Loktanella sp. M215: one gene and its partner. The protein of the gene in region 1 binds, or shares a complex with, the protein of each later gene. Links are inferred from orthologs where the notes say so. Each region holds a gene or a part of one and is shown on either strand. Other genes may lie near its edges. The genes, in order: rpsG and tig.

Evidence for each region.
Region 2: the proteins of rpsG (region 1) and tig are in contact, whole or in part, in a crystal structure (PDB 3GTY), measured with the Thermotoga maritima proteins. The link is inferred for Loktanella sp. M215 from one-to-one orthologs. Residues at the interface, in WP_004081843.1 of Thermotoga maritima: Lys34, Lys52, Lys55, Glu59, Arg62, Gln63, Glu66, Asn67, Lys69, Val71, Arg95, Ala109, Lys110, Lys111, Gly112, Arg113, Pro114, Glu117, Glu121, Ile124, Ala125, Tyr127, Asn128, Asn129, Thr130, Gly131, Lys135, Asp139, Arg142, Met143; in WP_004081061.1 of Thermotoga maritima: Glu122, Val124, Val129, Leu130, Tyr133, Glu188, Gly259, Ile262, Tyr263, Glu266, Ser270, Glu273, Gln274, Glu277, Arg308, Gln311, Ile312, Ser315, Tyr316, Glu325, Arg329, Arg336, Leu363, Phe366, Trp367, Arg373, Leu377, Arg381, Leu384, Glu387.

The regions. Positions count from the first base shown.
Region 1 is NZ_WMEA01000001.1:454,821-458,000, forward strand. What follows is about bases 255-3,120. They hold rpsG (30S ribosomal protein S7), read right to left. Parts: upstream 1,990-3,120; coding sequence 1,519-1,989; downstream 255-1,518. Other genes in these bases: fusA (elongation factor G), read right to left, coding at 255-1,500; rpsL (30S ribosomal protein S12), read right to left, coding at 2,053-2,424; GLR48_RS02275 (DMT family transporter), read right to left, coding at 2,711-3,120. Also shown: more of fusA, read right to left, coding at 1-254; more of GLR48_RS02275, read right to left, coding at 3,121-3,180.
Region 2 is NZ_WMEA01000001.1:2,751,276-2,754,511, reverse strand. What follows is about bases 210-3,131. They hold tig (trigger factor), read right to left. Parts: upstream 2,377-3,131; coding sequence 1,042-2,376; downstream 210-1,041. Other genes in these bases: GLR48_RS13475 (Hint domain-containing protein), read left to right, coding at 2,660-3,121; GLR48_RS13490 (hypothetical protein), read right to left, coding at 401-856; GLR48_RS13495 (bifunctional 2',3'-cyclic-nucleotide 2'-phosphodiesterase/3'-nucleotidase), read left to right, coding at 210-359. Outside these bases: more of GLR48_RS13495, read left to right, coding at 1-209; GLR48_RS13470 (NAD(P)H-hydrate dehydratase), read right to left, coding at 3,177-3,236. UniProt on the Bacillus subtilis protein: Involved in protein export. Acts as a chaperone by maintaining the newly synthesized protein in an open conformation. Functions as a peptidyl-prolyl cis-trans isomerase.

The DNA of each region.
Region 1 (3,180 bases):
CTCGCGGTAGGCCACCTGCGGCGCACCGATGTTGGCCTCGACCTTGAACTCGCGACGCATGCGGTCGATCAGGATGTCGAGGTGAAGTTCGCCCATGCCGCGCATGATGGTCTGACCGGATTCGAAATCGGTCTCCACGCGGAAGGACGGATCCTCGGCGGCCAGACGGGCCAGTGCGACGCCCATCTTTTCCTGGTCGGCCTTGGTCTTGGGTTCGACGGCGATCTCGATCACCGGCTCGGGGAAGGTCATCGTTTCCAGAACGACGGGTTCCTTTTCCGAACACAGCGTATCACCGGTCGTGGTGTTCTTCAGACCACCCAGCGCGATGATGTCGCCGGCAAACGCCTCGTCGATCTCTTCGCGGTTGATGGCGTGCATCATCATCATCCGGCCAACGCGCTCTTTGTTGCCCTTGGTCGAGTTCAGCATCGCATCACCCTTCTTCAGCTGACCCGAATAGATCCGGGTAAACGTCAAAGAGCCCACGAAGGGGTCGTTCATGATCTTGAACGCCAAGCCAGAGAACGGCATGTCGTCGTCCGCGCGGCGGGGGATGCTGCGCGTTTCAGTCTCGTCACCGGGCTTGAAGCCCATGTAATCGACCACGTCCAGCGGGCTGGGCAGGAAGTCGATGACGGCGTTCAGCAGCGGCTGCACACCCTTGTTCTTGAACGCGGACCCAGCGGCCACCGGCACGAAGGACAGCGACAGCGTGCCCTTGCGGATCAGCTTGCGCAGGGTCGCCTCGTCGGGCTCGACGCCTTCCAGGTACTGCTCCATCGCGTCGTCGTCCATGTCGACGGCGGTCTCGATCAGCGTGGCGCGCCATTCGTCGGCAAGCTCTTTCAGATCGTCACGGATCGGCTTGCGAACCCAGCTTGCGCCGAGGTCTTCACCTTCCCAGACCCACTCTTCCATCTTGATCAGGTCGATGATGCCTTCCAGCTTGTCTTCGGCCCCGATGGGCAGGCTGATCGGCACGCCGGTCGCACCGGTGCGGTCCTTGATCATCTTGACGCACTTGTAGAAATCGGCGCCGATCTTGTCCATCTTGTTGACAAAGACGATCCGCGGAACCTTGTAACGGTCGGCCTGACGCCAGACGGTTTCGGTCTGCGGCTCGACACCGGCGTTGGCGTCCAGCAGGCAGATCGCGCCGTCAAGCACGGCCAGCGAACGCTCGACTTCGATGGTAAAGTCGACGTGGCCGGGGGTGTCGATGATGTTGAAGCGGTACTTCGTGTCCGAAATGCCGTCAGCGGTCGGGTCTTCCTGACGCTGCCAGAAGGTCGTCGTCGCAGCAGAGGTAATCGTGATACCCCGCTCCTGCTCCTGCTCCATCCAGTCCATGGTGGCGGCGCCGTCGTGGACTTCGCCGATCTTGTGGGACTTGCCGGTATAGAACAGGATGCGTTCGGTCGTCGTGGTTTTACCCGCGTCGATGTGCGCCATGATCCCGAAGTTCCGGTAGCGCTGCAGAGGATAGTCGCGTGCCATTGTGGTGGTGCTCCTGAATTACCAGCGGTAGTGGCTGAACGCTTTGTTCGCGTCGGCCATCTTGTGGGTGTCTTCGCGCTTCTTCACGGCGGTGCCGCGGTTGTTGACCGCATCCAGCAGCTCGCCGGCAAGGCGCTCTTCCATCGTGTTTTCGTTGCGCTTTTTGGCAGCGGCGATCAGCCAGCGGATGGCCAGCGCCTCACGCCGCTCGGGGCGGACTTCGACGGGGACCTGGTAGGTCGCACCACCGACGCGGCGCGAACGCACTTCGACGGAGGGTTTGATGTTCTCGAGGCACTCGTGAAACACTTCCACGGGCGACTTCTTCAGCTTGCCTTCCACACGCTCGAAAGCGTTGTAGACGATCCGTTCGGCGACGGCTTTCTTGCCGTCAACCATCAGGTTGTTCATAAATTTGGTCAGAACGGTATCACCGAACTTGGCGTCCGGCAGGACCTGGCGTTTTTCAGCGGCGTGACGACGTGACATGTCTTTTTCCTCTTATCAAGTTGCGGGCGAAACCCCGGGCAAGGCCCGGGTCGGCCGAGTTTCTTACTTCGGCCGCTTCGCGCCATACTTGGAGCGACGCTGCTTACGGTCTTTGACGCCTTGGGTATCCAGCACACCGCGCAGGATGTGGTAACGGACACCCGGAAGGTCTTTTACACGGCCGCCACGGATCAGGACGACAGAGTGTTCCTGAAGGTTGTGGCTCTCACCGGGGATGTACGAGATGACCTCGAAGCCATTGGTCAGACGGACCTTGGCGACTTTCCGCATGGCGGAGTTCGGTTTCTTGGGCGTGGTCGTATAGACACGCGTGCAGACGCCGCGCTTCTGCGGGCAGCCTTCAAGGTGCATGGATTTCGACCGGGTGACTTTGGGCTGACGCGGTTTGCGGATCAGCTGCTGGATCGTTGGCATTGGGCTGTTGTCCCCATCTTTCTTGTGTGGCGACCACCGGGGGCCGCGGATTGATGACGCGTGCAAATCCGTTCGGAAAAGCACAAAAAATCCGCAGTCGAACCCTTACCGGAGGTTCGGTGCGGTGGGTTCCAGAGGAACAAGGCCTTGCCAGCCCGGTTCTTGACCACTTCAACTCTGATATCGGATTTGGACGGAGTGCGCCCTGACCCGGATGAGGGGCCGTATAGGCCGTTGCACTGGGGGTGTCAACACTGCGCACGGACCGCCCGAAGATCAACAAAACCTAGCGGATGCGGTCCGGTACGACCCGGCGGCGCAGGGCCAGTTGCTGTTCGCGGAACAGGGTGAAGATGCCCGTCGCCACCACGATTCCCGCACCGATCAGCGTCAGGGTCGATGGAAACTCCTTGAACACGATCATGCCCAGCACCAAGGCCGTCAGCAGGCTGGCATAGCGGAACGGCGCGACAAATCCGATCTCGCCCACGCGCATGGCGGCGACCGAGAAGATGTAGCCAAAGACGACAAAGACCGTCGCCCCGCCCAGGCGGAACACCTCTTGCCCCGACATGGGCTGCCAATCGACCCAGATCGACGCGACGCCCGAAAACACCGTGATCCCGACAGCGGCCGAAAGTGAAACCATCAGCGACGGCACCGACCGCGACAGTTTGCGCACGACAAGGTCGCGCAGGGTCACGCAGGCCACCGCCGCAAGGGCATAAAGCGAGAAGATGTTGAAATCCGCACCGC
Region 2 (3,236 bases), 2.3 Mb from region 1 along the record:
ATCGCATCACCGACCTGAAGTTCGACGGCCAGCCCATCGACCCCGCGGCAGAGTTCATCGTGGCCACCAACAACTACCGCGCCGGTGGCGGCGGCACCTTCCCGGGCGCCGACGGCACGACCATCGTCTTCGAAGGGCCGGACACCAACCGCGACGTCCTCGTGCGCTATATCGTGGAGGAAGGCACGATCAGCCCCAACGCCGACGCCAACTGGTCGTTCAAGCCGATGCCCGGCACCACGGCCCTGTTCGAAACGGGCCCGAACGCTGCGCAATACGCCGAAACCATCGAAAGCGTGACACTGGAACCCGCAGGCGAGACACCCGAAGGCTTCGCCGTCTACCGCATGATCCTGTAACGATCACCGGGGGCGCTCGCCAAAGCGCCCCCCCTCACAAGTCACCGCAGCAACGTCGTTAGCGACAGGCGCGCGCGGCAGGGTTGGCCGTCCTCGGTCCCGATCCAGACCGAGAGCGTGCCGTTGCCCGGCCGCGACAGCAACATGTGCGGCCGCCCCGGCCCCTGCCCGTTGTCGTTGAAATACCAGCTCTCTTCTTCGGTCTGGACTAGCAACGCCGTGGCACACCGGCTGGACACGCCGATCTCCAGTGCCAGCCCCTGCATCCCACCCAACTCTGCCACCAGCGCAGGCGCGTCGTTGAACTGCGCCTTCGGCACGCGGGACAGACCCAGATAGCTGCACGCATCCAAAGGCGCCGCCCCGCCCGCAAAGACCCTGAGGTTCTGCCCCAACCGCAAAGACGCACCGTTGCTGGTGATCATGCTGGCCGCACCCAGATCCGGATTGGGACAGGCCATGGCAGACCCGCCCGCGCCGATGGCCATGACAGCCACGCAGAGAGTCAGACTCTGTCGACACCACGCAAACATGGCAAATTCCTACTGAAATGAAGATCTGAAAACGCGATGACGCTGGGATCGACTATTGCGCCGCCACGCCGAAACCACAAGCGCACAACGCGAAACGGCACCTCACAAAGAGGTGCCGTTTCTATCATTACAGCCGATAAGACCGAAGATCAGTCTTCGTTTTCAAGCGCTTCGACGGCGGCCTGCAAGTCTTCCTTGCTGACCTCCTTCTCTGTCACGCTGGCCTTGTCAAAGATGTGGTCGACGACCTTGTCTTCGAACAGCGGCGCCTGCAGCTGCTGGCGGAACTGTGCGTTCTGCTGCACGAATTCAAAGAACTGACGCTCCTGACCCGGATACTGACGCGCCTGGTTCATGACGGCCTGGGTCATTTCCTGATCCGTGACCTTCACCTCTGCGGTCTGGCCGATATCGGCCAGCAGCAGACCCAGCTTCACCCGGCGCTTGGCCAGCGCCTTGTGCTCGTCCGTGGGCTCGATCTGGGGATGATCGTGCCCCTGATGATCTGCGTTCTCTTCGTGCCACAGCTGGTGCGCGATCTGGCCCGCTTCGGCCTCGACCAGCGACGCCGGCAGCTCGAAATCGACCAGCGTATCCAGCTCGTCCAGCAGCTTGCGCTTGGCGATCGCGCGGGACGCACCGGCGTATTCGGCTTCCAGCCGCTCGCGGATCTGACCCTTCAGGGCCTCCAGATCCTCGGCGCCGAACTTCTTGGCCAGCTCGTCGTCCATCTCGGGTGCCTTGGCGGCGCGGACTTCCTTGACGGTCACGTCAAAGACGGCCTCTTTACCGGCCAGATGCGGGGCCTGATAATCCTCGGGAAAGCTGACCGTCACGGCCTTCTCTTCGCCGGCCTTCGCCTTCAGCAGCTGATCCTCGAACCCGGGGATAAAGCTGTTAGAGCCGAGCACCAGCGGATAATCCTCGCCAGCACCGCCGTCAAAGGCTTCACCGTCGATCTTGCCGACGAAGTCGATCAGAACCTGATCGCCATCCTTGGCCGCACCCTTCTTTTCCTCGAAGGTCATCGCCTGCGGGCTTTCCGACAGGTTCTTCAGCGCCTCGTCGACGGCAGATTCGTCGGCCTTCACGACCATACGCTCCAGCTTGACCTTGCTCAGGTCCGTCTCGGGGACGTCGGGCAGCTTTTCGTAGGTCACGTTGACGACGACGTCATCGCCCTCTTTCCAGTCTTCGTTGTCCATCTTCATCTCGGGCTGGGCCGCGGGGCGGTCGCCAGAAGAGGTCAGGTGCTCGTTCATCGCACCGTCGATGGCTTCCTGCATCGCATCGCCCATCAGGCGCGGGCCGAACTGCTTGCGCATCATGGCCATGGGCACCTTGCCCTTGCGAAAGCCCTTCATCTCGACTTCGGGCTGCGCTTCTTTCAGCTTGCCGACAACCTTGTCGTCAAGTTCCGCCGCCGTCACGGTGATCGTGTATCCGCGCTTGAGGCCGTCGTTCAGGGTCTCTTTGACCTGCATGGGCTTTCCTTCTTTCTACTCAACCTTTGGTGCGGGTGAGAGGACTCGAACCTCCACGCCTTGCGGCGCCAGAACCTAAATCTGGTGCGTCTACCATTCCGCCACACCCGCATGTGAAACGGGGGCGGATTTGACCCACCCCCGGCTTTGCGCGCTGTCTATCAAAGGTGACAGACGGATGCGAGTGCAAATCGCATTTCGAAAAAGGCGGCAGTCTGCCCTTTTTTCGCCTTAGTCGTGAACCACAGATGCAGGCACAGACCACCAAGAGCGGGAACACGCCATGCACACCGGGACGAAAACACGCGAGACCCTGACCCAGACCGCAGCCATCAGCGGCGTCTGCGCCGGCACGACGATCATGACGCTGGACGGTGAAACCCCGGTCGAGCATCTGACCCCCGGCGTCCGCGTGATCACCCGCGACACCGGCGTGGCCGTGCTGCGCGCCGTCACCGTGCAGACCCTGCGCACCGCCACGATCCGCATCAAGGCAGGCTCGCTTGGCCACACACGCCCCGACCGCGATATGCTCGTCACACCCGGCGCCCAGATCCACATCCGCGACTGGCGGGCAGAGGCGCTCTTTGGCGCCCCCACCGCCACGGTCGCCGCCTCACGCCTCGTCGACGGCGAATTCCTGTCCCTGCAGGACGCGCAAGAGGTGCAGGTCTACACTCTGACCTTCGACCGCCAGCACATCATGTATGCCGACGGGATCGAAATGGCCTCCGCCGCCGTCTGACCCCGCCCCCCCCATGCAGTCCAAAGGCCGCACCCTTCGGGGGCGCGGCCTTTTGCTATGCGCCCAAGGCGCGCAGCACGCCCGGCAGCGCCTCCGGCAGATCCTCTGCGATCAG